Catellatospora sp. TT07R-123: one gene and its partner. The protein of the gene in region 1 binds, or shares a complex with, the protein of each later gene. Links are inferred from orthologs where the notes say so. Each region holds a gene or a part of one and is shown in the gene's direction. Other genes may lie near its edges. The genes, in order: mfd and uvrA.

Region 1 (15,681 bases):
AGCGCGATCCGCTCGAATCGCTCGGGGACCTCGTCGCGGTCGCGCCACTGGCCGTCGCGGCTGTCGTAGACCAGCTCGCGGGGGATGAGCACGCGCGGCCCGGCTCCGGTCATGGCGCCGGGGGTGCCGAGCAGGTGGGTCACCCCGTACGCGGCGGCGACCTTGGCGCGGACCAGCGCGTCGGTGATCTCGTTGCCGCGGTCGACCAGCGGCACCGCCACGATGATCGGGTCGGGCATCCGGTCGCGGGCGGCCAGCACGCAGCGCACCAGCGCCTCGGAGGTCAGCCCGGCCGGGCCGGGCGAGCCGACCGGCACCAGGATCACCAGCTGCGCGTTGAGCTGCCGCGCGGCGTGGTTGAGCTGCGCCAGTTGCGGGCGGTGCAGCGGCCGGTCGGCGAAGTAGCCGAGCACGCGCTGCGCGGTGATGCGCCCGTGGACCCGCTCGGTGGGCACGCGCAGGCGTGCGAACGGGGCCCGGCCGCCGTCACCGGTACGGGTGACCGGCCCGGCCACCCCGGCCCAGCCCTCTCGGCTCGGCCACACCTCGGTCACGTCCAGCCGCGCCACCGGGGCGCCCTCCGGGTCGGTGAGCAGCAGCGGCGGCGCGTCGGCGACGTCGATGCCGTCGAGCATGCCCGCGGGCACCTCCAGCCGCACCGGCAGCGGCCAGGGCCGCCCGTCGCTCAGGCGCGCCGTCTTGGCCACCGACCGCAGGTCGTCACGGCCCAGGAAACCGCCCAGCGGGGCATACGCACCACTGAGCAGCAGCTCCAGATCGGACAGCTCGGTCGGGTTCGGCGTCCACGACGGCGCGCCTCGCAGCACCTCGTCGCCGACCACCCGCTCGCTCCGCTCGCTCACGACCGCTCCCGCCTCCCCGACTTCCGCCCGGTCCACTCCTTCGCGCCCACTCGCGTCGTCGCGAGACTAGCGCCCCTCCGTGACCGACAGGTGACAAGTGTGGCAGCACGCCGCACCCGGGTCGAGTGCACCCGCTGGGAGAAGAGTGTGAGTTGTGTGGAGGGGCGCCCGGTGCAGCTCAGCCGGTGTTCCGCATGCCGGCCGCGATGCCGTTGACGGTCGTCAGCAGCGCCCGCTCCAGCGTCGGGTCGGTGGTGGGGGCGCGGCGGCTGCCCGGCGCGGTCGCGATCGCCCGCCCGGCCAGCCCCGCGTCGCGGTACTGGCGCAGCAGCGCCACCTGCAGGTGGTGCAGCGGCTCCAGGTAGGTGTCGCGCACGGCCAGGGTGCGGCGCAGCACCGGCTGGGCGTCGAGCAGGGCCGGTTCGCCGGTGATGGCCAGCACCTCGGCGACGCTGCGCTCGTACTCTTCCTCGATCGTGCCGAAGATGTGGCGCAGCGGTTCGGGCACCAGCGTCTGCACGTACCCGCGGGCGATGGTCAGGTCGGTCTTGGCCAGCATCATCTCGACGTTGGACAGGAACGTGCGGAAGAAGTCCCAGCGCTCGTGCATCTCGCGCAGCCGGTCCGACAGCCCCGCCTCGCGGGCGGCGGCCAGCCCGGTGCCGACGCCGAACCAGCCGGGCACGATCTGGCGCGTCTGGGTCCAGCCGAACACCCACGGGATCGCCCGCAGGCCGCCCAGGCCCGCCCCGGAGTCCGGCCGCTTGGCCGGGCGGGAGCCGATGTTGAGCGCGCCGAGCAGCTCCGTCGGCGTCGCCGCCCAGAAGTACTCCGGCAGCTGCTCGTTCTCGACCAGCTCGCGGTACTTGCCGAAGGCCGCGTCGGAGACGGTGCTCATCGCCGCGTCCCACTCGGCCAGGGCCTCCTCGGGCTGGCGCGGCGCGGTGTGCAGCAGCGTCGCCTGGAGCACGGCCGCGACGGTCAGCTCCAGGTTCTCGCGGGCCAGCGCGGGCAGCGTGTACTTGTCGGAGATGACCTCGCCCTGCTCGGTGACCTTGATCGCGCCGTCGAGCGTGCCGTACGGCTGGGCCAGGATCGCCTCGTGGGTCGGGCCGCCGCCCCGGCCGACGGTGCCGCCGCGGCCGTGGAACAGCCGCAGCCGCACGCCGTGCTTGGCGGCGATGTCGCGCAGCGAGCGCTGCGCCTTGTGGATGGCCCACTGGCTGGTGGTGATGCCGGCCTCCTTGTTGGAGTCGGAGTAGCCCAGCATCACCTCCTGCACGTCCCCGCGCGCCCGCACGATCGCCCGGTACGGCGCGAGGCTGAGCAGCTCGTCGAGGATCTGGCCGCCGGCCTGGAGCTCGGCGACGGTCTCCAGCAGCGGCACGAACCCGATCGAGGCGCGCGGCGCGTTCGGGTCGACCAGTCCGGCCTCCCGCCCCAGCACCGCCGCCGCGAGCACGTCGTCCACGCCCCGCGTCATCGAGATGATGTACGACTCGACCACGTCCTCGCCGAACAGCTCCTGCGCGGAGCGGATCGTGCCGAACACGTCGAACGTCTTGCGGGCCGCGTCGGTCAGCGGGCTGTCCGCGCTGGACAGCGGCCGCCGCCCGGTCAGCTCCTTGGCCAGCAGCGCGATCCGCTCCTGCCGCCCGAGCATGGCGTAGTTGTTGACCTCGCCGACCTGCGCGTAGAGCTGGGCCAGCACCGCGTGGTGGGCGTCGGCGTGCTCGCGCACGTCCATCACGGCCAGGTGCAGGCCGAACGCGCTGACGGTCCGGATCGCCGAGGCGAGCCTGCCCACCGCGGTGAGCTGACCGGCGTTGCGGGCCAGCGACGCGCGCATCAGCTCCAGGTCGGCGATCAGCTCCCGGGTGCCCAGGTAGTCGCGGCCGGGCACGTGCGCGGTGCCCGCCGCCAGCCGGGCGCGGGTGTTGGTGAGCTTGGCGCGGATGCAGCGCGCCTTCAGCCGATACGGCTCCTCGGCGTTGACGCGGCGGAACCGGTCGCTCACCTCGGGCAGCGCGTCGAGGTCCTTGGCCAGGCTCGCCGACAGGTCCAGGGACACGCCCCGGATGCGGCGCGACACGGACACCTCGTTGATCAGCTCTTCGAGCGCGGCCTCGACCGCGCGGATGCCGTGCTCGTGCTGGAGCAGCAGCACGTCGCGGGTGACCGCGGGGGTGACGTACGGGTTGCCGTCGCGGTCGCCGCCGATCCAGGTGCCGAACGTCAGCGGGCGCGAGGTCGGGGCGGTCTCCACCCCGAGCCGCTTCAGCGTCTCGGCCAGGTCGTCGAGCACCCGGGGCGCCGCGTCGTCGTAGAGGTCGCGCAGGTAGTAGACGGCGTTGCGGGCCTCGTCGGTCGGGTCCGGCCGGTCCAGCCGCAGCTCGTCGGTCTGCCAGAGCAGGTCCAGCACCTCGGCCAGCCGGTTGTCGCGCAGCGACGTCTCGCCGTAGAGGGCGTTGGCGGAGAATTCGGCGTCGAGCTCGTCGGCGATGGCGCGCAGCTTGGTCAGGATCGACCGGCGCGCGGCCTCGGTCGGGTGCGCCGTGAACACGGGCCGGATCGCCAGGCGGCGCGCGGCGGCCGCGATCTCGCTGGCCGGGACGTTGCGCTCGGCGATCAGCTTCGCCGCGCCGTCGAGCCAGCCGCCGTGCACGGCGCGGCGGCGCCGCAGCTCGCGGGCCCGGTGCACCTGCTCGGTGATGTTGGCGAGGTGGAAGTAGGTGGAGAAGGCGCGGGCCAGCAGGGTGGCCGTGGAGACGTCGAGCGCGCCGAGCTTGATCGCGGCGGACTCGGCGTCGCTGCGCACGAGGGCGCGGACCTCTTCGACCAGGTCGAGCAGGCCGCGGCCCTCCTGGCGGGCCAGGGTCTGGCCCAGCAGCGTGCCCAGGCGGCGGATGTCGGCGCGGAGCGCGGCGTCCGCGACGTCGGCGGCCTCACCGGCGGCGTCGAGTTCCGGATCGTAGGTCAGCTCAGTCACCGCTGGTCCTTCCGCGTGTCCCTCTTCGTGCAGTGAAGGACGACGCTGTCCGACTGAACTCTAGCCCGCAGAGCCGCCGGTCGGCGGTGTGACGCGGGCCATCCCACATTGCGCGATCATTTCGCCGACACCCGTTCCGAGATCGTCGGCTGCGGTCACATCGTCCACTCCGACGATGCGTTCTGGCCGCAGACGACGATCATCACCAAGACCGGCCAGCGGTAAACGGCGCGGTGCGGCCGGGGCCGGGGAGTAGGGTGGGCTGCGTACCCCGCACCGTTCTGGCTGCGGGGCAATTCGGCGTGGCCGAACGTGGAAGGCGCAGATGAACCTCACCGGACTCCTCGATGCCGCACTCACCGACCCGGCGCTGGCCCGTACCGCGCAACTGGCCCGGACCGAACCCGAGCTGGACCTGACCGCGCCCGCCTCGGCCCGGCCGTTCCTGGTCGCCGCCGCGGCCGCCGCGCGCCCGCTGCTGGTGGTGACCGCGACCAGCCGCGAGGCCGAGGACCTGGCCGACGCGCTCGGCGCGTTCGTCGACCCGGACACGGTCGCGGTCTACCCGGCCTGGGAGACGCTGCCGCACGAGCGCCTGTCGCCGCGCTCGGACACGGTCGGCCGCCGCCTGGCCGTGCTGCGCCGCCTGGCCCACCCCGGTGAGGCGGGGCGGTTGCGCATCGTCGTCGCGCCGGTGCGCAGCGCGCTGCAACCGCAGCTCAGGGGCCTGGGCGACCTGAACCCGATCGATCTGCGGCCGGGCAGCACCGCGCCGCTGGACGAGCTGACCCACACCCTGCACGACCTCGCGTACGCCCGGGTCGACCTGGTGACCAAGCGCGGCGAGTTCGCGGTGCGCGGCGGCATCCTCGACGTCTTCCCGCCCACCGACGAGCACCCGTCCCGGGTCGAGTTCTGGGGCGACGAGGTCGAGGAGATCCGCACGTTCGCCGTGGCCGACCAGCGGACCATCGACAAGGTCGACCGGCTGTGGGCGCCGCCGTGCCGCGAGCTGCTGCTGACGCCGGACGTGCGCGCCCGCGCCGCGCGGCTGGCCGCCGACCATCCGGCGTTGGAGGAGATGCTCACCAAGCTGGCCGAGGGCATCCCGGTCGAGGGCATGGAGTCGCTGGCCCCGGCCCTGCACGCGGGCGGCGACAGCATGGAGCTGCTGCTGGACTGCGTGCCCGGGGACACGCTCGTGCTGCTCGCGGACCCGGAGCGGATCCGCACGCGCGCCCACGACCTGGTCCGGACCTCGGAGGAGTTCCTGGAGGCGAGCTGGGCCGCGGCCGCCGTCGGCGGCAAGGCCCCGATCGACCTCGGCGCCGCCGCGTTCAAGACCCTCGCGGAGGTACGGCAGCACGCCGCCCAACTCAAACTGTCCTGGTGGACGGTGTCCCCGTTCGGGCTGGTCGAGACCGAGCGCCCCGGCGGCGCCGGCGAGCCGTGGCTGGACGCGGCGCCGGTGCAGGTCGCGCCGGACACCGCCACCGTGCTGAGCTGGGCCGCGACCCAGCCGCCGGTGTATCACGGCGACACCGCGAAGGTGATCGCCGACCTGCGCGGCTGGCTGGCCGAGGGCTGGCGGGTGGCGCTGGTGTTCGAGGGGCACGGCCCGGCGCAGCGCTCGGTCGAGGTGCTGCGCGACGCGGGCCTCGGCGCGTCCCTGATCGCAGAGGTCACCGACGTACCCGAACCTAACCAGGTCGTCGTCTCGTGCGGGCCGCTGCGCCAGGGCCTGGTCGCGCCCGGGGCGAAGCTGGCCGTGGTCACCGGCGCCGAGATCTCCGGCGGCCGCGGCACCGGCACCCGCGAGCTGGGCCGGATGCCCTCGCGCCGGCGCAACACCATCGACCCGCTGGAGCTGCGCGCGGGCGACTTCGTGGTGCACGAGCAGCACGGCATCGGCAAGTACGTCGAGCTGGTCCAGCGCAAGGTCAACGGCGCCGACCGCGAATACCTCGTCATCGAGTACGCCTCCAGCAAGCGCGGCCAGCCCGGCGACCGCCTGTTCGTGCCCACCGACGCCCTGGACCAGCTGTCCCGCTACGTCGGCGGGGAGCAGCCGACGCTGCACAAGATGGGCGGCGCCGACTGGCAGAAGGCCAAGGCCCGCGCCCGCAAGGCGGTCAAGGAGATCGCCGCGCAGCTCATCCAGCTGTACGCGGCGCGCCAGGCCGCGCCCGGTCACGCGTTCGGCCCGGACACGCCCTGGCAGCGCGAGCTGGAGGACGCCTTCCCGTACCAGGAGACCCCCGATCAGCTGTCGGCGATCGAGGAGGTCAAGGCCGACATGGAGAAGACGGCCCCGATGGACCGGCTGATCTGCGGCGACGTCGGCTACGGCAAGACCGAGATCGCGGTACGGGCGGCGTTCAAGGCGGTGCAGGACGGCAAGCAGGTCGCCGTGCTCGTCCCGACGACGCTGCTGGCCCAGCAGCACTACAACACGTTCTCCGACCGGATGGCGCAGTTCCCGGTGGTGCTGCGGCAGCTGTCGCGCTTCGCCACCCCGAAGGAGGCCGAGGAGACGCTGGCGATGACGGCCGACGGCCGTGCCGACATCCTCATCGGCACGCACCGGCTGATCCAGAAGAGCACCCGCTTCAACAAGCTCGGGCTGGTCATCGTCGACGAGGAGCAGCGGTTCGGCGTCGAGCACAAGGAGCGGCTGAAGGAGCTGCGCACCAACGTCGACATGCTGAGCATGTCGGCGACGCCGATCCCGCGCACCCTGGAGATGTCGATCACCGGCATCCGGGAGATGTCCCAGATCACCACGCCGCCGGAGGAGCGCCACCCGGTCCTCACCTACGTCGGGGCGTACGACGACAAGCAGGTCGCCGCGGCTATCCACCGCGAGCTGCTGCGCGACGGCCAGGTGTTCTACCTGCACAACCGGGTCGAGACGATCGACAAGGCGGTGCGGCGCCTGCGCGAGCTGGTGCCCGATGCGCGCGTGGTCGCCGCGCACGGCCAGATGGGCGAGGACGCGCTGGAGAAGGTGATGGTCGGCTTCTGGGAGAAGGAGTACGACGTCCTGGTCGCCACCACGATCATCGAGTCCGGCATCGACATCCCGAACGCCAACACCCTGATCCTGGAGCGGGCCGACCTGCTCGGCCTGGCCCAGCTGCACCAGATCCGGGGCCGGGTCGGCCGCGGCCGCGAGCGCGCCTACGCCTACTTCCTCTACCCGCCGGAGAAGCCGCTCACCGAGCAGGCGCACGAGCGCCTGGCCACGATCGCCCAGCACACCGAACTCGGCGCGGGCATGTACGTGGCGATGAAGGACCTGGAGATCCGGGGCGCGGGCAACCTGCTCGGCGGCGAGCAGTCCGGCCACATCGAGGGCGTCGGCTTCGACCTGTACGTCCGCATGGTCGGCGAGGCCGTTCAGCAGTTCAAGGGCGGCGGCAACGGCGAGGAGGAGGCGGCCGAAGTCAAGATCGATCTGCCGGTCGACGCGCACCTGCCGCACGACTACATCGACTCCGAGCGGCTGCGCCTGGAGATCTACCGCAAGCTCGCCTCGGCCCGCGACGAGGTGGCGCTGAAGGAGGTGGTGGCCGAGCTGACCGACCGGTACGGCGAGCCGCCCGCCCCGGTGGCCAACCTGGTCGCCGTGGCGAAGCTGCGCCTGGCCGTGCGGCAGTACGGCCTGACCGAGATCTCGATGCAGGGCAGGCACATCCGGTTCAGCCCGCTGGAGCTGCCCGACTCGCGGCAGCTCCGGCTCAAGCGCTACCACCCCGACGCCGTGTACAAGCAGACGGCGGCGCAGGTCAGCGTGCCCGTGCCGACCAACCGCCGGGTGGGCGGGGAGCCGCTGCGCGACCAGCAGCTGCTCGACTGGTGCGTGCAGCTGCTCAAGGACGTGCTGGGGTCATGACGCTGCGCTGGACCGTGGTGGACGACACCCCGATCGGCCCGCTGACCTGCGGCGTCGACGACCTCGGGCTGTGCGCGCTCCAGTTCGGCGCGCAGCCGGTGCCGGTCGACGTGGACCGGCGGCTCGACGTCGTGGCCGAAGAGCTGCGGGCGTACTTCGCGGGGGAGCTCGTCGAGTTCACGCTGCCGGTGTCGGTCCGGCGCGGCAGCGACTTCGAGCGTGCCGTGTGGGCCCAGCTGTCGCGCATCCCCTACGGGGAGACGCTGACCTACGGCGAGGTGGCTCGCGCGGTCGGCCAGCCTGACGCCGCCCGAGCGGTCGGGGTGGCCTGCAACCGCAACCCGGTCGCGGTGGTGGTCCCCTGCCACCGGGTGGTCGGCGCGGGCGGCAAGCTGGTCGGCTTCGGCGGCGGCCTGCCCCGCAAACGCCACCTCCTCGAACTGGAGGCCCGCGTCCGCATGGAACACGACTGGCTCTCCTGACCCGCCCCGCCCAGCGGCGTTCCAAGATCAGCCAAGTTGCCGGGCAATCGGGCGAATGCGGGGGCCTTGAGTGCCCGATTGCCGGGCAACTTGGCCGGTCTTGGGCCGGGAAGGCCGATCTTGGGCCCGGGACGGCGGAGGCCGCCGTCCCGGTGGGGCGGCGGCCTCGGTGAGGGGCGGGGACCGGTCAGGTGGTGCGGCGGGGGCGGGTGGCCAGGGCGAGTGCCGTCCAGCCCGCGGCCAGGACGAGGCCGCCCCACACGAAGGCCGGGTAGCTGATCGGCGGGGCGCCGATGAAGAACTTCTGCAGCCAGGCCGCGCCCGCCAGCGCCGCGGTGGCCACGGCCGCGCCGAACACGGCGACCGCCACCGCCCGCCCGATGCCCGCCGCGGTGGCCGGACGGGCGGAGACCTTGCCGTCCAGCGGCGTGGCCGCCGGGGCCGCGGTCGCGGGCAGGGCCAGGAAGACCACGTCGACGGCGATGGCGCCGGCCAGCAGCAGCAGCGGCGGGATCGACTTCGGGAAGCCGGTGCCCGCCAGCAGCATCCAGGCGAACAGCCGGTAGCCCAGGTAGCCCGCGGCGATGCAGGTCGCGGTCCAGCGGGCGCCGACGAAGAACCGGGCCGCGACCAGGGTCAGCAGGGCCGCCCCGGCCAGCCAGGACGGGTACACCCAGGAGTCGACCGGCAGCGCGAAGCCCTCGACCGCGAGCCGGTCGACGCTGCGCCCGATCTGGCCGGCGGCGAACGCCAGCAGGCTCGGCTCGGCGGTCGGCGTGCCCGCGTCCCAGGCCTGCAACGACAGCACGCCGTATTCCTGGTGCTGGTTCGGGAAGAGCACGTTCTCCAGGAAGAAGCCCCAGAGGACGGCGCTGACGACGGTGCGCGTGCGGCCGGGAGCAGTGGAGATCCAGTAGCCGCGGGCGGCGCCCAGCAGCATGAAGGCGGTGCCCAGGTACAGCAGCGCGTGGCTGAAGCTCCAGGCGGTGATGTCCAGCCCGTTGATCCGGTGGTTGAGCACGTCGATCGGGATGGCGATCAGGAACGTCGCCGTGCCGCCGACCATCAGGCGCTTGGCCAGGCGGTCCACGCCGACGCCGTGGTAGGCCTGGAACAGCACGAGCGCGACCACGAGCACGGTGCCCGCGGTGTTGAGCAGGTGCGGTGGGGCGAAGTCGTCGCGCAGCCACTTGAAGTGCCAGGACATGTCCCAGGTCGAGCCCAGCATCTTCAGCGTGAATGCGACGAGCCACAGCCGGTAGACGGCGGTGACCACGGCCGGAGCCTGTTCCGGGGCGGGGCCGGAACGGATTATCCCCACCCAGGCCTCGGGGGATCGAGGAAGCGTCTGCGTCGTCACGGGCGGAATTCTGCCGTGTCAAGCCGTACTTTCGGACCCTCCGAACACCTGAATCCACCCTGAGATCTCCCCGATCATCAACCCGTGAGAGAGTGAGGCCGTACCCGTCACAGGAGGACCTCGTGCGCCGTCTGATCGCTGCCGCCGGAATCGCGACTGCCCTGCTGGCCCTGGCCGCGTGCCGTTCGAACCCGGACATCGCCGCGTACGTCGGCGACCAGAAGCTCACTGAGCAGCAGGTGACGGAACTGCTCAACGACTACGCGAAGGCGCAGGGGGCGCAGCCGGGTGCCGACCCGAACGCCGCCGGTCCCAGCCGCGAGGCGGTGGTGCAGCTGTTCGTGAGCGACCAGCTGTGCCAGCGGATCACCAAGCAGCAGGGCGACACCACGCCGCCCGCGTCCCCGCCGGCGGGCACCCCGGAGCTGCTGGCGATCTACCAGCGGGTGCAGACCTGCAAGGAGTCGCTCAAGGCCGAGCCGGTCAAGCCGACCGAGGCCGACCTGCGCGAGGTCTACGACAACGGCGTGGCAGTCAAGGCGATCGACCCCAGCGACCCGAACCAGTCGTTCGACCTGCTGAAGGCCAAGCTCGCCGACGGCGACTACGTCTCGCAGGCGCTGGGCAAGCGCAAGGTGCTGGACGACGCGGCGAAGGCGGCCGACGTCTCCGTCAATCCGCGCTACCGCTCGGTGTACTTCCCGGTGCTGGAGTTCTCGCAGAACCTCCCGGCGCTCACCGCGATCCTCGGCCAGCCCGCCTCGACCGCCGTGGTGAACGTGCCCGCCCCCGCCCCCAGCGAGCAGGCGGCGCAGCAGCAGTGACCGCGGCCGGGCCGGTGCGCCGGATCGTCCTGCTCGTCACCTCTCCGCGCATCCCGGCCGGGCTGCTCACCGCGCCCGCCTGGGATCTCGTCCGCGCGCACCCCGTGCTCGCGCCCGCCGACGGCGACGCCGTCACCGCGCTGCGCGCCAACGGTGCCGACGTCCGCGTGCTGGCCCGGCCCGTCGCGCAGGACCTGCTCGACGCGGCCCAGGCCGCCCCGGACGGCATCGTCGTCTGGCTGTCCGGCCCCGGCGGCGACGAGCACCTGGCCCGCGAGCTGGGGCTGCGGCTGGCCCGCGAACCCGGGCTGGCCGAACTGGAACTCATGTACGGCTCCTGGGACCCCCGGGGCGCCCGCCTGCTCGACGCCGTCGCCGTCACCGACCGGCTCCAGGCGCAGGACCCGTGGCGTCGCGAGCAGACCCACCGCACCCTCGCCAAATACCTGCTCGAAGAGGCGTACGAGGCGTACGACGCGATCGTGGCCGGCGACCACGCCGCCCTGCGCGACGAGATGGGCGACGTGCTGCTCCAGGTGCTGTTCCACGCCCAGCTCGCGCAGGAGCTGCCCGAGGACGAGCGCTGGGACGTCGACGACGTCGCGGGCGACTTCGTGGCCAAGATGGTCCGGCGCAACCCGCACGTCTTCGCCGACACCCCGGTCGCCGACGTGGACGAGATCATCGCCAACTGGGAGCGGATCAAGAGCGAGGAGCGGGTGCGGCGCTCGCCGGTCGAGGGCGTGAGCTGGTCCCTGCCCGCGCTGGCGCTGGCGGCGAAACTGCTGGTGAAGGCCCGCCGGCACGGCCTGCCCGAGCCGCAGCCGTCCGGCACGCTGGGCGGCCGGCTGCTGGCGCTGGTGGCCGCGGCGGGCGAGGACGCCGATCCCGAGGCTGATCTGCGCGCCGAGCTGCACCGCTACACCGAGTCCCTCGACCCCGACCGCTGACCCGTGCCTCCGGGCCCGGGGGCACGGTAGGTTGTGGCGATGACGCTGGACTTCGCGCCGCTCGCCGAACACATCGCCGACGCGCTGCTGGAGGCATCCCCGGAGCTGGCCGCCGACGCCGGTGACCACCGGTTCGACGACCGGCTGCCGGACCTGTCGCCCGACGGGGTGCTCGCCGACGTGAACATGCTGCGTGACGCCTCGGGCGCGCTGTCCCAGGTGGACCCGGACGCGCTCGACGAGGCGGAGCGGGTCGACCACGCCATCCTCAGCTCGCTGGTCGACCGGCGGCTGTTCGAGCTGAGCGAGCTGAAGTCGTACCAGTGGGATCCGCTGTGGCACAACCCGGGCACGCTGCTGCACGCCCTGCTCGCACGGCCGTTCGCGCCCGCCGAGCAGCGGCTGCACTCGCTGGCCCGGCGGCTGGCGCAGGTGCCTGACGCGCTGGCGACCGCGCGCGGGGTGCTGCGCGACTGCCCGCGCATCCACCTGGAGACCGCGGTCGGCCAGTTCGCGGGCACCGCGGCGCTGGTGCGCTCGGAGCTGCCGCAGCTGCTGGCGCAGGAGCCGGGCCTGGCCGACCAGGTGCAGCCGCTGGCGCAGCAGGCCGTCGCGGCGCTGGAGGAGTTCTCCACGTGGTGCGCGCGGCAGGTCGAGCGGGGCGACGGCCGCAGCCCGCGGCTGGGCCGGCGCCTGTGGGAGGCCAAGCTCTGGTACACCCTCGACACCGAGCTGACCGCCGCCGACGTGCTCAAGCGCGCGCAGGAGAACCTGCGCCGGGTCACCGAGGAGCTGCGCGAGGTCGCCGTCGCGCTGGAGGGCGGCGCGGCCGACGACGCGACGGTGCGCCGGGCGCTGGACCGGCTGGCCGACAGCCACCCCGACGACGCGACCATCATCGCCGCGGCCCGTGCCGCCGTCGCCGACACCACCGCGTTCGTACGGCAGCACGACCTGGTCAGCCTCATCGACGACCCGCTGGTGATCGAGGAGATGCCGGAGTTCTCGCGCGGCGTGGCGGTGGCCTACTGCGACCCGCCGGGCGCGCTGGAGACGGCGCAGGTGCCGACGTTCTACTGCATCTCGCCGACGCCCGCGGGCTGGAGCCCGGAGCGGGTCCGCTCGTTCTACCGCGAGTACAACCACCATTCGATCAAGAACCTGACCGTGCACGAGGCCATGCCGGGGCACTTCCTCCAGCTCGCGCACGGCCGCCGCTACCGGGGCAGCACCCGGGTGCGGGCCCTGGGCCGCTCCGGCACGTTCACCGAGGGCTGGGCGGTGTACGCCGAGGAGCTGATGGTGGCCAACGGCTACGGCGGCCTGGCGGTGCGCGCCCAGCAGCTGAAGATGCAGCTGCGGATGAGCATCAACGCGATCCTCGACCAGCTCGTGCACTGCGAGGAGCTGTCCGAGGCCGAGGGGATGGCGCTGATGCTGGAGCAGGGCTTCCAGGAGGAGGGCGAGGCCGCCGGGAAGTGGCGTCGGTCACTGCTCAGCTCGGCGCAGCTGTCGACGTACTTCGTGGGGTGGGCGGAGGTGTCGGAGATCGGACGGGCGCGCCCGGACGGTGTCAGCGTGCGGGACTGGCACGACCGGATGCTGTCGTACGGCTGCCCGCCGCCGCGCCACCTGCGCGCCCTTCTCGGCGGGTAGGCGTTTGCGTGAGGTCGGGCCGATGGGGGAGGCTGTGCCGCATGCGTGCCGCCCTCACCTCGCTCATGTGCGCGTCGCTGCTGCTCACGGCAGGTTGCCAGGTGATGCCGGACGGTGGTGCGCCGATGGATCGCAGCCGCCTGATCGCCGACATGACGGCCCAGGTGCACCGGGCGAACGAGCACGGCTACCACGCCGAATACCTGCTGTCCGGCGGGGTCCGGGGTGACATCTCGCAGCACGTCCGCCCGACGCAGGCGTCGTACGCCTACCCGGGCGGGCGGCTGATGGCGGCCGCGGACGGGCTGACGTCGTGCGTGACGGCGGTGCGCCCGGCGCGCTGCCAGGTCCGGCCGGTGCCCAAGCCGGGGCCGCTGGGGCTGGCGCCGTACAACGAGCTGGTCAAGCACGGGCTGGTCAGCGGCCCGGTGCTGGCCGAGCTGCTGGGCACGGTGGAGGTGCAGAGCCAGGCGACGGTCGAGGCGCACGACACGACCGTCGCCGGGCAGCAGGCCACCTGCCTGGAGGTGTCGGGTCTGATCGAGACGAACGCGGCCGGGTTCACCGTGTGCGTGACCTCCGACGGCGTGCTGGCGAGCTTCAACGGCGTGCTGGACGGGGTCGAGATCGACCAGGCGCTGCTGCGCCTGTCGCCCGCGGCACCCGACGACGTGTTCGCCGTGCCGAGCGGGGCCAAGGTCGTGGACCACCGGCCGTCGACCGCGCCGAAGCCCTGACCCTGCCTTAGGGCACGTTCACCTGGGGAAGTGGCCCTGAGGTCGCCACGCCCGCGGTAGCGGGCGGACATGATGCCGTTAGGCTTCCCACGTAGAGCCGGACGCGTCCGGCGGAGGTGCCAGCGAGGGCACGTTCGGCCCCGGCGCGCACACGAATGAGGGAGCACACGTGGCCACCATTGAAGGCTTCGTCGCCCGGGAGATCCTCGACTCCCGCGGTAATCCGACCGTCGAGGTGGAGGTGGGTCTCGACGACGGCACCATCGCGCGCGCCGCGGTGCCCTCCGGCGCCTCGACCGGCGCCTACGAGGCGCTGGAGCTGCGGGACGGCGACAAGCAGCGCTACCTCGGCAAGGGCGTCGAGAAGGCGGTCGCCAACATCGAGGACCAGATCGTCGACCAGCTGATCGGGTACGAGGCCAGCGAGCAGCGCCTCATCGACCAGAAGATGCTGGAGCTGGACGGCACCCCGGACAAGTCCGTGCTCGGCGCCAACGCCATCCTGGGCGTGTCGCTGGCCGTGGCGAAGGCCGCCGCCAAGAGCGCGGAGCTGAGCCTGTTCCGCTACGTCGGCGGCCCGAACGCGCACCTGCTGCCGGTGCCGATGATGAACATCCTCAACGGTGGCGCCCACGCCGACTCCAACGTCGACGTGCAGGAGTTCATGATCGCTCCGATCGGCGCGCCGAGCTTCCGCGAGGCGCTGCGCTCCGGCGCGGAGGTCTACCACGCGCTCAAGAGCGTGCTGAAGAAGAAGGGCCTGTCCACGGGCCTGGGCGACGAGGGCGGCTTCGCCCCGAACCTGCCCACCAACGCGGCGGCGCTCGACCTGATCGCCGAGGCGGTGCAGGCGGCGGGCTACAGCCTCGGCACCGACATCGTGCTGGCGATGGACGTGGCGGCGACCGAGTTCTACGCCGACGGGTCGTACACCTTCGAGGGCACCCCGAAGTCGCGTGACGAGATGATCGCGTACTACGCGAAGCTGGTGGAGTCGTACCCGATCGTGTCGATCGAGGACCCGCTGGCCGAGGACGACTGGGCCGGCTGGACCGCGATGACCTCGCAGCTCGGCAGCAAGATCCAGATCGTCGGCGACGACCTGTTCGTCACCAACCCGACCCGCATCGCCCGCGGCATCGCCGAGGGCGCGGCCAACGCGGTGCTGGTGAAGGTGAACCAGATCGGCTCGCTGACCGAGACCTGCGACGCCGTCGAGCTGGCCCACCGGGCCGGGTTCCGCACCATGATGAGCCACCGCTCGGGCGAGACCGAGGACACCACCATCGCCGACCTGGCGGTGGCGATGGGCTGCGGCCAGATCAAGACCGGCGCCCCGGCGCGGTCGGACCGGGTCGCCAAGTACAACCAGCTGCTGCGCATCGAGGAGGAGCTGGCCGACGCGGCCCGCTACGCCGGTGCGGGTGCGTTCCCGCGGTACACCGCGGGAAAGTGACACTGCCGCGGTACACCGCGGGAAAGTGAAGTCGTTCCGGCGGCCGTAGAAAAGGACTCATCTGCGGTTTGACGTCGGAATATGACGCGGGGGCGCGGTAGCGCCTAGCATGTGGTCGAAGCTCCTTCCAGCTGTTGCGACATGTTGGAGGGGGCTTCGACCCATCGCGTGGGTCAGCGGGGAGGGAGGGGTGGTGCAGCGGCGACAGCCTGTTGGGCAGGGACCGGTGCGGCGGCCCCGTGACGGCGCCCGCGACGCCCGAGGCGCCCGCGGCAGCGCGGGGGTCCGCGCGGTCCGCGAAGGCGACCGCTCGCTGAGCCGCCCCGCAGCCGCCCGGCGCGCCGCCGCGGCGGGCGCCGCCAAGCGCACCACCGCCCCGAACCCCAACGGCCTGACCGGCCGCGCGACCGCGATGCTGGTCGTCCTGGCCGCGCTCGCCCTCGGCTACGCCTACCCGGTGCGCGTGTAC
Region 2 (14,969 bases), 1.3 Mb from region 1 along the record:
GTGGTCGCCAGCGACGGCACGGTCCAGCTGCCGCCGGAGGTGCTGGAGACGGTCCCGCCGGGCACCCTGCTCGTCGTCGAGCAGTCCGACAACCGCCTCAGCCTGCTGTTCGACCAGCCGCAGTGAGGGCGGCCAGCCATTCGTGGCCGGGGTGGACGAGGTCCAGCAGGTCGCGCAGGCGGGCGCGCTCGGCGGCCGTCAGCAGCGGGAGCACGCCGGTGAAGTCGGCCTGGTCCTTGGGGCGGCAGGCCTTGGCCTTGAACAGCAGGGCCAGCTCGGGGGCCAGGTAGGGCAGCCCGGCGGCCGTGTGCCGGACGATGTCGGCGTACGGCAGCCGCACCCGCTCGTCGCGGCGGCACACCCACACGTCGCCGTCGTGCCGCTCCCGGAAGACGTCCACCCGGTACACGCTGCCGTCCGGGTCCCAGGCCCAGGTCTGGAAGGTCTCCGCCAGCGCCGCCTCGGTCGGCGGCAGCACCCGCCCCTGCTCGACGGCGTGGAAGGCGTACTGCGGCAGCGCCGCGGCGATGCGCGGGAACGCCGCGCGGGGCACCCCGATCTCCAGATCGTGGTGCGGCCGGGTCTGCTCGCCCCGGTGCAGGTCCAGGGCCCAGCCGGCCGCGACGTACCAGGGGGCGTCCACGTCCGACAGCAGGTCGGCGAGTTGCTCGGGGTGCAGCGGCTGCCAGGGCGCGTCCTCGTCGACCGCCGCCCCCTCGGGCGGCAGGACGGTGCTGATCTCGTTCATTCCACCGTCCTACCGCAACCGGGACGGCCGGGCTACCGGTCGAACTCCCCGGCCTTGGTGCCGGCCACGAAACTGCGCCACTCGTCCCAGGAGAACCGCAGCACCGGCCCGGCCGGGTCCTTGGAGTCGCGCACCGCCACCAGGCTCGGCAGCTCGGCGATCTCGACGCAGTCGCTCACGTTCGGCCCGCTGCGGGTGCTCTTGCGCCAGGTCGCGGTCATCAATTCCACATCGCGCATCGCGCGTGCTCCTTACGCCTTACTCAACGTGATTCTGCGCTATACGGAGCAGCAGCTGCCGTGACGAATGCGGGCTCAATGCCGCCGCGCAGAGATGGTCGAAGACCAGACTATATCGCCGTACGTCGCGAGCGTCGTCAAGGTAGACCGCGCCCGCATATCCCTCCAGATAGACAGTGTCGGGATCGCGCGGATCGGCGAATCGCATCACGCGGAACGAGCCGACCATGGCTTCGTACTCTCCGTGTTCGAACGGCAGCACCTGGATGGTCACGTTCGGCCGGTCGCCCGCCGCGACCAGTGCCTTGAGCTGCTGGCTCATCACGGTGGGCCCGCCCACGCGGCGGTGCAGGGCCGCCTCGTCCAGGATCACCCACAGCTCCGGCGGGTCCGGGCGCAGCAGGATCTCCTGCCGGGTCAGCCTGATCCGGACGCGGCGCTCGACCTCCTCCTCGTCGTCGGGGGCAGCGGTCCTTATGAGCGCCCGCGCGTATTCGGCGGTCTGCAGCAGGCCGGGGATCAGCATCTGATCGGTGCCCCGAATCGAGGCCGCCTCGGATTCGAGTTGAATGAGTTTCAGAAAGGGCGCGGAAAGGTCGCCGTACTTGAGCCACCAGCCGCCGCGGCGTTTGGATTCGCGGGCCAGTTCGGTCAGTTCCTCACGCTGTACGGCGTCGTCGAGGCCGTACAGGTCGAGCAGGGCGAGCAGATCGCCCCGGCGTACCCCGACCTCGCCGTTCTCCATCCGGCTCAGCTTGGACGGCGAGCAGTCCAGGACCGGGCCCACCTGCTGGTGGGTCAGCCCGGCGCGTTCGCGCAGCTCCCGCAGCGCGACGCCCAGCCGGCGGCGGCGCAGTGACGTGCCCGAGGTGGCCATGACCCTCCTTCGACGGCGATCAGTTCCGCCCCAGTCTGGTGCGGCCGCTTCGGACCCGGCAAGACCCGTCCGGCACCGTGCCGGGCCGGGTGTCGGCGACCGGTCGGAGTTGACCCGCCCGCAACCTTGAACCTGAAACTCGCACGTGCGAATCTGGAGTACAGGACGGCGCATCTGGGGAGGCCGACGTGCACAGTGGACGCATCACAGACGCACAGGCTGCGGGTTACCGGCGGATGCTGCGCGACCACACGCCGAACCCGGCGACGCCGGAGGCCGGCTGCCCGATCTGCCACCGGCACCACTGCGCCGACTACCGGTACGCGTTCGGCTCGCTGGCCGTCGCCGGGCGCTCCACCGCGCTCGACGCCCCAGCCGGCGCCTGACCATCGGCGATAATCCGTGGCACCCGGTGCGGGGTGCGCGTAGCGTGGCGGCCAGTACGCGAGACCGGCTCGCCGACGACGGCCTTGAAGGGGGTGGCGCCATGACTGTCGAGGTATCCAGCACGCCACCCGAACGGGTGGCGTGACCCCGCTCCATCCGCACCGGCAAGGCAAGGACATCTGAAGATGACCGTCACGTTGGCGTCCCTCGGCTGGGACGACCGCTTCGCTACCGCATACCCCCTCTTCGACCGGCCCGACCACCAGCCGGGCCGCGTGGTGCGCGCCGACCGCGGCGTCTGCACCGTGCTCACCGCCGACGGCACCGTACGCGCCGGACTCGGCGGCCCGGCCATGATGGCCGCCGCGGCCGACCCCGTCGCGCTGCCCTGCGCGGGCGACTGGGTGGCCCTGCGCCACTGGCCCGACGCCCGCACCACCATCGAGTCGGTGCTGCCCCGCCGCAGCGCCGTGGTCCGCCGCACGGCGGGCAAGGACTCCACCGGCCAGGTCCTGGCCGCCAACCTCGACACCATCGCCGTGGTCGCCTCGCTCGACCCCGGCCCCGAACCGGCCACCGTCGAGCGGCTGCTCGCCCTGGCCTGGGAGTCCGGCGCCCAGCCCGTGCTGGTGCTGACCAAGGCCGACCTGGTCGCCGACCCGGCCGCCCTGGCCGACCACCTCGCCGAACTCGCCCCCGGCGTGCCCGTGCACCCGGTCAGCGCCGAGCACGGCCACGGCCTGGCCGACCTGGCGCCGTACGTGGCGCCCGGCCGCACCCTGGGGCTGCTCGGCCCGTCCGGCGTCGGTAAATCCACCCTGGTCAACGCGCTGCTCGGCGCCACCGTGATGACGACCCAGGCCAACCGGCGGGTCGACGGCAAGGGGCGGCACACCACGACGTACCGGGCGCTGGTGCCGATCCCCGGCGGCGGGGCGGTGCTCGACACTCCCGGCATCCGGGGCGTCGGCCTGCTCGACGGCGAGGTCGGGCTCGATCGCGCGTTCGCGGACGTGCTGGCGGTCATCGCGCAGTGCCGGTTCGCCGACTGCGCCCACGGCGCCGAGCCGGGGTGCGCGGTGCGCGAGGCGCTGGCCGACGGGGCGCTGACCGGGCGGCGCTGGGAGAGCTGGTGCAAGCTCCAGCGCGAGTTGGCGTACGAGTCGCGCCGCCGCGAGGACCGGCTGGCCACCGCGGCACGCCGCCGCGGCCGCCAGTGGGAACCCCCGCCCCGCTTCCGCCTCTGACCTCGGTGTCCTCGGGTGTACCCGGGGTCGGCGCCCGTGCTCAGTGGGCGCCGGCCGCCGGGCTCTCGTCGGTGATGCAGTAGAACCGGCCGCCGTCGATGACATACCCGTCGTACGAGGCGCACCTGGTCCAGTCGGCCACCACCGCCTCGACGCGGGCGTCGTGCATATCGGAGCAGGACACGAAGCGGACCGCGTCGTACATCCCGAGCGGGGTGCTCCGCCGCACGCAGCCGCCCGCCCGGTCGTAGCGCTCGCCGCCCGGCCCCACCACCTGCGGCACCACCGCCACCAGCACCGCGAGCAGTGCCAGCGCCAGCCACGAACCCGGCCGCCGCAGCACGGGACGGCCCGGGACCAGCGGCCGGTGGTTGGGCGCCGCCAGCACCGGGTGCGGCCGGGGCTCGGCCAGGGCGGTGACGGCCCGCCGGGCGGCCAGGTTGCGGGCCACCACCAGCGGCACCAGCACGGGGGCGAGGAAGTGCCAGATTCCGCTGGTCAGCGACCGGGCCGTGGCGTCGCGGAACAGCGTGATGCCGCAGTCGCGGCAGAACGGCCCCTGCTCCCGGCTCCACCGCAGATACACCAGCACGCCGCTGACCTGGTACACGGTCGTGGCCGCGGCCGGCATGTGCTGGCAGAGCACGCAGGTCGGCCCGGTCGTGTCGATCGGGTCGGCGGCGGGCGCTGAGGCGCTGGTCACGTCGGTCACGGGGCGGGATGCTAGCGCGCTCGGCGGTTGTCATCAAAGGAGTGACCCGCGGCCGCGACCGCCGAGATCCACCGAGTTGCCGGGCAATCGGGCACATGAGCGCCACCCATATGCCCGATTGCCCGGCAACTCGGCCAAGGGGTGTGACGGGTGGTGGGGGCGAGACTCGCCGGGGTTAGCACGTGTGTTCGTGGCGCGTGGCGAACTTGTCGGAGGGCGGGGCTAGAGTTGCCCAGGCACTCGACTGCCCTGCTCTGCGCAGGTGCGCGCTGCTGCGCGCGTACTGCTGAGAGCTTTGTCCGGTGCCGTGACTTTGATGCTGTGACTTTGATGCCGTGATTCAGGACGCCCCGTCCGGGGCGCATCCAGTGGAACACTTCCGAGCAACCGTGGTAGGGGAGATCCTTCCGTGAGCGATCGACTGATCATTCGTGGGGCGCGCGAGCACAACCTGCGCGACGTCAGCCTGGACCTGCCGCGCGACGCGATGATCGTGTTCACCGGCCTGAGCGGGTCGGGCAAGTCCAGCCTGGCCTTCGACACGATCTTCGCCGAGGGCCAGCGGCGCTACGTCGAGTCGCTGTCGTCGTACGCCCGGCAGTTCCTCGGCCAGATGGACAAGCCCGACGTCGACTTCATCGAGGGCCTGAGCCCGGCGGTCTCGATCGACCAGAAGTCGACCTCGCGCAACCCGCGCTCGACCGTCGGCACCATCACCGAGGTGTACGACTACCTGCGCCTGCTCTTCGCCCGCGTCGGCCAGCCGCACTGCCCGACCTGCGGCGAGGCGATCAGCCGGCAGAGCCCGCAGCAGATCGTGGACCGCATCCTGGCGATGGAGGAGGGCACCCGGTTCCAGGTGCTCGCCCCGGTGATCCGCGGCCGCAAGGGTGAATACCTCGACCTCTTCTCCGACCTGCAGAGCCGCGGCTTCGCCCGCGCGCGGGTCGACGGCGTGGTGCACTCGCTGACCGAGGTGCCGAAGCTGGCCAAGCAGCAGAAGCACACCATCGAGGTGGTCGTCGACCGGCTCGCGGTCAAGGAGAGCAGCAAGCAGCGCCTGACCGACTCGGTCGAGACCGCGCTGGGGCTGGCCGGCGGCATCGTGATCATGGACTTCGTCGACCTGCCGGAGGACGACGAGCACCGCGAGCGCAAGTTCTCCGAGAACCTGGCCTGCCCCAACGAGCACCCCCTGGGCATCGAGGACCTGGAGCCGCGCGTCTTCTCCTTCAACTCGCCCTACGGCGCGTGCCCCGAGTGCACCGGCCTGGGCACCAAGAAGGAGGTCGACCCCGAGCTGGTCGTGCCGGACCCGGAGAAGACCCTGGCCGAGGGCGCGATCGCGCCGTGGTCGGGCGGCCACACCATGGAGTACTTCTCCCGGCTGCTGGAGGGCCTGGGCGACAAGTACGGCTTCGACATGGACACCCCGTGGCGGGCCATCACCGCCAAGGCGCAGAAGGTGATCCTGCACGGCGCCGAGAACCAGGTGCACGTGCGCTACCGCAACAAGTACGGCCGCGAGCGCTCCTACTACTCCGAGTTCGAGGGCGCGGTGAAGTGGCTGGAGCGCCGCCACTCCGACACCGAGAGCGAGTGGTCGCGGGAGAAGTACGAGGGCTACATGCGGGAGGTGCCCTGCTCGGTCTGCGGCGGCACCCGCCTGAAGCCCGAGGTGCTGGCGGTGACCCTGGACGGGCGCAACATCGCCGAGCTGTGCTCGCTGTCGGTGGGCGAGGCCGCCGAGGCGCTGGCCGGGCTGGAGCTGGACGACCGGCAGCGGTTCATCGCCGAGCGGGTGCTCAAGGAGATCAACGCGCGGCTGCGCTTCCTGGTCGACGTGGGCCTGGACTACCTGTCGCTGGGCCGCCCGTCGGGCTCGCTGTCCGGCGGCGAGGCGCAGCGCATCCGGCTGGCCACGCAGATCGGCTCGGGCCTGGTCGGCGTGCTGTACGTGCTGGACGAGCCGTCGATCGGCCTGCACCAGCGCGACAACCACCGCCTGATCGAGACCCTGGTCCGCCTGCGCGACCTGGGCAACACCCTGATCGTGGTCGAGCACGACGAGGACACCATCCGCACCGCCGACTGGATCGTGGACATCGGTCCGGGCGCGGGCGAGCACGGCGGCCGCATCGTGCACTCGGGGACCTACGACAAGCTGCTGGTCAGCGAGGAGTCGGTGACCGGGCAGTACCTGTCGGGGCGCAAGGAGATCGCGGTCCCGGCGACGCGGCGGCCGCCCACGCCGGGGCGGGAGCTGACGGTGGTCGGCGCGCGCGAGCACAACCTGCGCAACCTGACCGTGACGTTCCCGCTGGGGCAGTTCACGGCGGTCACCGGCGTGTCCGGGTCGGGCAAGTCGACGCTGGTCAACGACATCCTGTACACGGTGCTGGCCAACCAGATCAACGGTGCCCGGATGGTGCCGGGCCGGCACACCCGGGTGACCGGCCTGGAGCACGTGGACAAGGTCGTCGGCGTGGACCAGTCGCCGATCGGGCGCACGCCGCGGTCGAACCCGGCGACGTACACGGGCGTGTTCGACAACATCCGCAAGCTGTTCGCCGAGACCACCGAGGCGAAGGTGCGCGGCTACGGTCCGGGCCGGTTCTCGTTCAACGTCAAGGGCGGCCGCTGCGAGAACTGCGCGGGCGACGGCACGATCAAGATCGAGATGAACTTCCTGCCGGACGTGTACGTCCCGTGCGAGGTGTGCAAGGGCGCCCGGTACAACCGGGAGACCCTGGAGGTGCACTACAAGGGCAAGACCATCGCCGAGGTGCTGGAGATGCCGATCGAGGAGGGCGCCGCCTTCTTCGAGGCCATCCCGGCGATCCACCGGCACCTCAAGACGCTGGTCGACGTCGGTCTGGGCTACGTGCGGCTGGGGCAGAGCGCCCCGACGCTGTCCGGCGGCGAGGCGCAGCGGGTCAAGCTCGCCTCGGAGCTGCAGAAGCGCTCCACCGGCCGCACCGTGTACGTCCTGGACGAGCCGACCACCGGCCTGCACTTCGAGGACATCCGCAAGCTGCTGCTGGTGCTTCAGGGGCTGGTCGACAAGGGCAACACCGTGATCGTCATCGAGCACAACCTCGACGTGATCAAGTCCGCCGACCACCTGATCGACATGGGCCCGGAGGGCGGCCACAAGGGCGGCACGGTGCTGGCCACCGGTACGCCCGAGGAGATCGCGGCGGTCGCCGGCAGTTACACGGGTGAGTTCCTGGCCCCGATGCTGAAGGCGGCCGCCCCGGCCGCCCCGGCACCTCGGGCGAAGAAGGCGAGCCGCGCCAAGCAGGTGCAGACCGCCTGATCCGTTGGCGAAACGGATAGTTGAATTCGCAGCTAAATTTCAGAGACGCCGGGTAGGTTGCCTTTCAGACCCCTCACAGGAAGGTGACCTACCTCTATGAGTGACGCGCTTCAGCCTGCCACTTCGCGCCGTACGCTGCTCGCGGGCGCGGGGATGGCGGGCGCTGCCGGGCTGCTGGCCGCCTGCGGCACGGACGAGCCCGCCGCGACGCCGAACAACGGTTCCGGTGGCGGGCCCAGCGGCGGCACCGGTGCCCAGGCTCCCGCCAGCGGCACGGTGCTGGGCAAGACCGCGGACATCCCGGTCGGCGGCGGCAAGATCTTCGCCGAGCACGGCACCGTGGTGACCCAGCCGTCGCCGAACATCTTCGTCGGCTTCAGCAGCATCTGCACGCACCAGAGCTGCCCGGTCAGCCAGATCGCCGACGGCAAGATCAAGTGCACCTGCCACTTCAGCGAGTTCAACATCGGCGACGGCGCTCCGGCCAAGGTGGACCAGCCCGCCAAGCGCGCCTTGGACGAGCGCAAGATCGTGGTCGAGGGCGACGAGGTGCGGATAGCTTGAGCGTCAGACCTCCCTACTAGGCTTGCGGCGTGGCTGATCCGTCCCAGTACCGGCCCGCGCCGGGCAGCATTCCCGACGCGCCCGGTGTGTACCGGTTCCGTGACGACACGGGGCGGATCATCTACGTCGGCAAGGCGAAGAGCCTGCGCAGCAGGCTGAACTCGTACTTCGCCGATCTGTGGTCGCTGCACCAGCGCACCCAGCAGATGGTCACCACCGCCGCGGGCGTGGACTGGGTGGTCGTCGGCACCGAGGTCGAGGCCCTCCAGCTGGAGTACTCCTGGATCAAGGAGTACGACCCCCGCTTCAACGTGAAGTACCGCGACGACAAGTCGTACCCCTACCTCGCCGTCACCCTGGACGAGGAGTACCCCCGCCTGCTGGTCATGCGCGGGGCGAAGAAGAAGGGCGTGCGCTACTTCGGGCCGTACTCGCACGCCTGGGCCATCCGCGAGACCCTCGACCTGCTGCTGCGCGTCTTCCCGTCACGCACCTGCTCGGCCGGGGTGTTCAAGCGCGCGGGCCAGATCGGCCGCCCGTGCCTGCTCGGCGACATCGGCAAGTGCTCCGCGCCGTGCGTGGGGCGGGTCAGCGCCGCCGAGCACCGCGCCATCGTGCTGGAGTTCTGCGACTTCATGGCCGGGCGTACCGACGACATGCAGAAGCGGCTCGACCGCCAGATGCGCGAGGCGTCGGCCGCGATGGAGTACGAGCGCGCCGCCCGCCTGCGCGACGACCTGGTCGCCCTGCGCCGCGCGATGGAGAAGCAGTCGATCGTGCTGTCCGACGGCACCGACGCCGACGTGGTCGCCTTCGCCGACGACCCGCTGGAGGCCGCGGTGCAGGTCTTCCACGTCCGCGACGGGCGGGTCCGCGGCCAGCGCGGCTGGATCGTCGACAAGACCGAGGACCTGACCATCGGCGACCTGGTGCACCACTTCTGCACCCAGATCTACGGCGACGCCGGACCAGCCGAGGGGACCGAGGCGGACGTGCCGCGCGAGATCCTCGTGCCGGAGCTGCCCGCCGACGCCGACGCCCTGTCGGACTGGCTGTCGGCGCACCGCGGCTCGCGGGTCAGCCTGCGGGTGCCGCAGCGCGGCGACAAGAAGTCGCTGATGGAGACCGTGGCCCGCAACGCGCTCCAGTCGCTGGCCCAGCACAAGCTGCGCCGTGCCGGGGACCTGACCGCGCGCAGCCGCGCCCTGGAGGAGATCGAGGACGCGCTCGGCCTGGCCAGCGCCCCGCTGCGGATCGAGTGCTTCGACATCTCGCAGATCCAGGGCACCGACGTGGTCGCCAGCATGGTCGTCTTCGAGGACGGCGTGCCGCGCAAGAGCGACTACCGGCGCTTCATCATCAAGGGCGCCACCGACGACGTCTCGGCGATCAGCGAGGTGATGCGGCGCCGGTTCGCCCGCTACCTGGCCGAGGGGCCGGCCGACCCGGAACCGGCTGCTGCGGCTGATCAGGGCGGGCGGCCCAGGCGGTTCGCGTACCCGCCGCAGCTGATCGTGGTCGACGGCGGCGCGCCGCAGGTCAACGCGGCCGCGGCGGTCATGTCCGAGCTCGGCGTCACCGACGTGGCCGTCTGCGGGCTGGCCAAGCGGCTGGAGGAGGTCTGGCTGCCCGACGACCCGATGCCGGTCATCCTGCCGCGCCAGGCCGAGGGGCTGTACCTGCTCCAGCGGGTCCGCGACGAGGCGCACCGCTTCGCCATCACGTTCCACCGGCAGCGGCGGTCGGCCCGGATGACCGCCTCGGACCTCGACAGCGTGCCCGGCCTCGGCGAGATCCGGCGCAAGGCGCTGCTGCGGCACTTCGGGTCGCTCAAGCGGCTGGCCGCCGCGGGGGCCGACGAGATCGCCCAGGTGCCCGGGATCGGTCCGCGCACGGCCGCGGCCGTGCTGGCGGCGCTGGGTGTACCCCAGCAGGTGAATCCGACCGCGGAAAGCGGCGCTTCCGGCGAGCCTGGCTAGGATGAACCTCCGTGCCGGGCGGTGACCCGGCGCGCGGGCGCTTAGTGGGGGCTACGTGAGCGTGGAGACGGCAAGGCACGGCGCGACGGGGGATCGCGCGGAGCCGGCAGCCGAGCAGGAGCTGTCCGGCGAGGCCGCCACCGACCTGGTGGTGGTGACCGGCGTCTCGGGCGGCGGCCGCAGCACCGTGGCGCGCGCCCTGGAGAACGTCGGCTACTACGTGGTCGACAACCTGCCGCAGGCACTGCTGGTGCAACTGGCCGAGCTCGCCGCCAAGGCGGGCGGGGCGGCCCGGCACACCGCCATGGTCCTCGACGTGCGCAGCCGCGCCTTCTCCACCGACCTGGCCGGGGCGATCCGGGAGCTGCGCGAGCGGGGCTTCAGCCCCCGCGTGGTCTTCGTCGACGCCGACGACGAGGTGCTGATCCGGCGGTTCGAGAGCGTGCGGCGCTCGCACCCGCTACAGGGCGACGGCCGCCTCTCCGACGGCATCGCCGCCGAGCGCGGCCTGCTCGCCGAGGCGCGCGAGCAGGCCGACGTGCTCATCGACACCTCGCACCTGAACGTCAACCAGCTGCGGGCCCGGGTCGAGGAGCTGTTCGCCAGCCCCGACGCGCTGCGGCTGCGGGTCACCGTGCTGTCGTTCGGCTTCAAGTACGGGCTGCCCCCCGACGCCGACTTCGTGCTCGACGCCCGCTTCCTGCCCAACCCGTTCTGGGTGCCGGAGCTGCGCGAGCAGACCGGCCGCGACCAGCCCGTCAGCCGGTACGTGCTGGGCCAGCGGGGCGCGGGGACGTTCGTGGAGACGTACGCCCGCCTGGTCACCGCGACCGCGCCGGGTTTCGAGCGCGAGGGCAAGCGGTATCTGACCGTGGCCGTCGGCTGCACCGGCGGCAAGCACCGCAGCGTGGCCATCGCCGAGGAACTGGCCCGCCGCCTGCGCGAACTGCGGGTGGTGGCACACGCGCAGCACCGCGACCTCGGCCGCGAGTGACGCCGCGAGCGGCTTAGGCGCATATGACGGGGAACAGCAACGAGGCTCGGCACGTCCATGACCGCGACGAGCACAGCAGGGAGCGGGCATGAACGAGGCGATGAAGCCGATCAAGGTGGTGGCCTTCGGGGGCGGGCACGGCCTCAGCGCCAGCCTGCGCGCATTGCGCGCGACCGGGCTGCCGCTGGAGCTGACCGCGGTGGTGACCGTGGCCGACGACGGCGGCTCCAGCGGGCGGCTGCGCGCGGCCCGCTCGGTGCTGCCGCCCGGTGACCTGCGCCAGGCGCTGGCCGCGCTGGCCGCCGCCGACGGCGTCAGCGACGGCACGGCCAGGCTGATGCAGTACCGCTTCACCGGCTCCGACGAGCTGGCCGGGCACCCGGTCGGCAACGTGGTGCTGTGCGGCCTGATGGAGCTGCTCGGCGACCCGGTCGCCGCGCTGGAGCACGCCCAGGCGATGGTGCACGCCGTCGGCCGGGTGCTGCCGATGTCGTGCCATCCGCTGGGCATCGAGGCCGACCTGATCGTGGACGGGAAGCAGATCACGGTCCGCGGCCAGCACCAGGTCGCGGTGGCGCCCGGCCGGGTGGTGGAAGTGCGGCTGGAGCCGCCGCAGCCGCAGCCGTGCCCGCAGGCGATCGAGGCGATCGGCGCGGCGGACTGGCTCGTGTTCGGGCCGGGCAGCTGGTACACCAGCGTCATCCCGCACCTGCTGGTGCCCGAGCAGGCGGCCGCGATCGTGGCCAGCCCGGCGCGCCGGCTGGTCACCCTGAACCTCGCCGCGGACCGGGAGACGGTCGGCCTGTCGCTGCCCGACCACCTGGCCGCGCTGAGCCGGTACCTCCCGGACCTCAAGGTCGATATTGTTCTGGTCGACAGGAATGCCGTGCCAGACCCCGAACCGGTCGCGAATGCGGCAGAATCACTCGGTGCCCGCATCGCGCTCGCCCCGGTGGCGGTCGACGACGGCACGCCGCGACACGATCCGGTCCGATTGGGCCGCGCACTGGTGCCACTACTGCGCACCGCTCGTTAGCACGTACGAACCCGGCACCACCGACTTGATCACAAACCATGGCGCAAAGCCCGCGACCGGCCACGAGGTGACGACACGATGGCGATGACCGCTGCGGTCAAAGACGAACTGAGCCGGGTCGACGTGCCCAAGCCCTGCTGCCGGCGGGCGGAGATGGCGGCGCTGCTGCGCTTCGCCGGCGGCCTGCACATCGTCTCCGGCCGTGTGGTCGTCGAGGCGGAGCTCGACACCGGCGCGGTGGCCCGGCGGCTGCGCACCACGGTGGCCGACCTGTTCGGCTACCCGAGCGAGGTGCACGTGCTGGCGTCGGGCGGGCTGCGCAAGGGCAGCCACTACATCGTGCGCATCGTCAAGGACGGCGAGGCGCTGGCGCGCCAGACCGGCCTGCTGGACGTGCGCGGCCGGCCGGTGCGGGGCCTGCCGCCGAACGTCGTCTCGGCCAGCGTCTGCTGTGCCGTGGCGGCGTGGCGGGGCGCGTTCCTGGCGCACGGGTCGCTGACCGAGCCGGGCCGCTCCAGCGCCCTGGAGATCACCTGTCCGGGGCCGGAGTCGGCGCTGGCGCTGGTCGGCGCGGCCCGGCGGCTGGGCATCACCGCCAAGGCCCGCGAGGTGCGCGGGGTGGACCGGGTGGTGGTCAAGGACGGCGACGCGATCGCCGCGCTGCTGACCCGCATCGGCGCCCACTCCAGCGTGCTGGCGTGGGAGGAGCGCCGGGTACGGCGCGAGGTGCGGGCCACCGCCAACCGCCTGGCCAACTTCGACGACGCCAACCTGCGCCGCTCGGCCCGTGCGGCGGTCGCCGCGGCGGCCCGGGTCACCCGGGCGCTGGAGATCCTCGCCGACGACGCCCCGGGGCACCTGACCAGCGCGGGCCGCCTGCGGCTGGAGCACCGGCAGGCGTCGCTGGAGGAGCTGGGCGCGCTGGCCGACCCGCCGCTCACGAAGGACGCGATCGCCGGGCGCATAAGGCGTCTGCTGGCGCTTGCCGACAAGCGCGCGCGTGACCTCGGCATCCCGGACACGGAGGCCGCCGTCACCGCGGAGATGCTCACCGTCTGAACGGTGACCCGCCGCACCCGATCCCGCCTGACCAGTTCAGGCGGGATCGTCGTTTTCAGCGCCGCCCGCGGTGGCCCGGCGGGCCCGGTTTGTTAAAAGAGTGGCGGACGACACCATCGTGAAACAAAGACCCCGGCGGTGCCGCCGGTCACAGCTCAGCTAGGGTCGAACAAGTACGGCGACGCTGCCGACAGCTCGGCCGCAAGCCGTTATGTCAGGTGTGTGGGCGGCGGGACCGGGCGAGTGACCTATAGGCCGCCGCACTCGGCTTTCGAAGCCGCCAGTCGGCGCACATGCGAGGAGATGGGACCTGTGACCATCCGGGTTGGCATCAACGGCTTCGGCCGCATCGGGCGTAACTTCTACCGGGCCCTGCTGGCGTCCGGCGCGGACATCGAGCTGGTTGCCGTCAACGACCTGACCGACAACGCGACCCTGGCGCACCTGCTCAAGTACGACAGCATCCTCGGCCGCCTGCCCTACGAGGTGAAGGCCACCGAGACCGACCTCACGGTCAACGGCAAGTCGTTCAAGGCGTTCGCCGAGCGCGACCCGGGCAAGCTGCCCTGGGGCGACCTGGGCGCCGACATCGTGATCGAGTCGACCGGTCTGTTCACCGACGCCGCCAAGGCGAAGGTGCACGCCGACAACGGCGCGAAGAAGGTCATCATCTCGGCCCCGGCCAAGGGTGAGGACATCACCATCGTGCTGGGCGTCAACCACGACAAGTACGACCCGGCGGCGCACACGATCATCTCGAACGCGTCCTGCACCACCAACTGCCTCGCCCCGATGGCGAAGGTCCTGAACGACACGATCGGGATCGAAAAGGGTCTGATGACCACGATCCACGCGTACACCCAGGACCAGAACCTGCAGGACGGCCCGCACAAGGACCTGCGTCGCGCCCGCGCCGCGGCCCTGAACATCGTGCCGACCTCGACCGGTGCGGCCAAGGCGATCGGCCTGGTGCTGCCGGAGCTGAAGGGCAAGCTGGACGGCTTCGCGCTGCGCGTGCCGATCCCGACCGGCTCGGCCACCGACCTGACCTTCACCGCCGCTCGCGAGACGTCGGTCGAGGAGGTCAACGCCGCGATCAAGGCCGCGGCCGAGGGCCCGCTCAAGGGCATCCTGGTCTACACCGAGGACGAGATCGTGTCCTCGGACATCGTGACCGACCCGGCCTCCTGCATCTTCGACGCCGGTCTGACCAAGGTCATCGGCAACCAGGTCAAGGTCGTCGGCTGGTACGACAACGAGTGGGGCTACTCGAACCGCCTGGTGGACCTCACCAAGCTCGTGGGCGCCTCGCTCTGATGCGTTCCCTCGACGAGCTGCTCGGCGAGGGTGTCTCAGGTCGGCGCGTGCTCGTGCGCGCCGACCTGAACGTGCCTTTCGTCAAGGACAACCCCGGCGTGATCGCCGACGACGGCCGCATCCGGGCCGTCCTGCCGACCATCGTCGCCCTGCGGGACGCGGGCGCTGCGGTGATCGTCATGTCGCACCTGGGCCGCCCCAAGGGCGAGCCCGACCCGAAGTACACCCTGGCGCCGGTCGCGCAGCGGCTCCAGGAGCTGCTGGGCTCGCCGCTGGAGTTCGCCGCCGACACCGTCGGCGAGTCGGCCCAGGCGGCCGTCGCCGCGCTGGCGCCGGGCGGCGTGGTGCTGCTGGAGAACCTGCGCTTCAACGCCGGTGAGACCAGCAAGGACGACGCCGTACGCGGCGCGTTCGCCGACCAGCTGGCCGGCTTCGCCGACGTCTACGTCGACGACGCGTTCGGCGCGGTGCACCGCAAGCACGCCAGCGTC

Evidence for each region.
Region 2: the proteins of mfd (region 1) and uvrA are in contact, whole or in part, in a crystal structure (PDB 4DFC), measured with the Escherichia coli proteins. The link is inferred for Catellatospora sp. TT07R-123 from one-to-one orthologs.

Annotation. Positions count from the first base shown.
Region 1 is NZ_BNEM01000001.1:3,851,729-3,867,409, reverse strand. Bases 3,788-7,947 are described here. They hold mfd (transcription-repair coupling factor), read left to right. Parts: upstream 3,788-4,177; coding sequence 4,178-7,747; downstream 7,748-7,947. Other genes in these bases: Cs7R123_RS16500 (methylated-DNA--[protein]-cysteine S-methyltransferase), read left to right, coding at 7,744-7,947; ppc (phosphoenolpyruvate carboxylase), read right to left, coding at 3,788-3,843. Outside these bases: cysC (adenylyl-sulfate kinase), read right to left, coding at 1-863; more of ppc, read right to left, coding at 1,042-3,787; more of Cs7R123_RS16500, read left to right, coding at 7,948-8,229; Cs7R123_RS16495 (hypothetical protein), read right to left, coding at 8,417-9,505; Cs7R123_RS16490 (hypothetical protein), read left to right, coding at 9,712-10,413; Cs7R123_RS16485 (MazG family protein), read left to right, coding at 10,410-11,363; Cs7R123_RS16480 (DUF885 domain-containing protein), read left to right, coding at 11,403-13,019; Cs7R123_RS16475 (hypothetical protein), read left to right, coding at 13,061-13,756; eno (phosphopyruvate hydratase), read left to right, coding at 13,926-15,212; Cs7R123_RS16465 (septum formation initiator family protein), read left to right, coding at 15,439-15,681. UniProt on the Escherichia coli protein: Couples transcription and DNA repair by recognizing RNA polymerase (RNAP) stalled at DNA lesions. Mediates ATP-dependent release of RNAP and its truncated transcript from the DNA, and recruitment of nucleotide excision repair machinery to the damaged site.
Region 2 is NZ_BNEM01000001.1:2,511,969-2,526,937, reverse strand. The notes cover bases 4,282-7,729. They hold uvrA (excinuclease ABC subunit UvrA), read left to right. Parts: upstream 4,282-4,619; coding sequence 4,620-7,529; downstream 7,530-7,729. Other genes in these bases: Cs7R123_RS10680 (Rieske (2Fe-2S) protein), read left to right, coding at 7,626-7,729. In the rest of the region: Cs7R123_RS10720 (ABC transporter ATP-binding protein), read left to right, coding at 1-126; Cs7R123_RS10715 (nucleotidyltransferase domain-containing protein), read right to left, coding at 98-748; Cs7R123_RS10710 (DUF397 domain-containing protein), read right to left, coding at 781-987; Cs7R123_RS10705 (helix-turn-helix transcriptional regulator), read right to left, coding at 1,007-1,864; Cs7R123_RS10700 (hypothetical protein), read left to right, coding at 2,053-2,250; rsgA (ribosome small subunit-dependent GTPase A), read left to right, coding at 2,437-3,498; Cs7R123_RS10690 (hypothetical protein), read right to left, coding at 3,539-4,210; more of Cs7R123_RS10680, read left to right, coding at 7,730-8,093; excinuclease ABC subunit UvrC, read left to right, coding at 8,123-10,072; RNase adapter RapZ, read left to right, coding at 10,194-11,066; uridine diphosphate-N-acetylglucosamine-binding protein YvcK, read left to right, coding at 11,167-12,102; DNA-binding protein WhiA, read left to right, coding at 12,181-13,161; gap (type I glyceraldehyde-3-phosphate dehydrogenase), read left to right, coding at 13,474-14,478; pgk (phosphoglycerate kinase), read left to right, coding at 14,478-14,969. UniProt on the Escherichia coli protein: The UvrABC repair system catalyzes the recognition and processing of DNA lesions. UvrA is an ATPase and a DNA-binding protein. A damage recognition complex composed of 2 UvrA and 2 UvrB subunits scans DNA for abnormalities.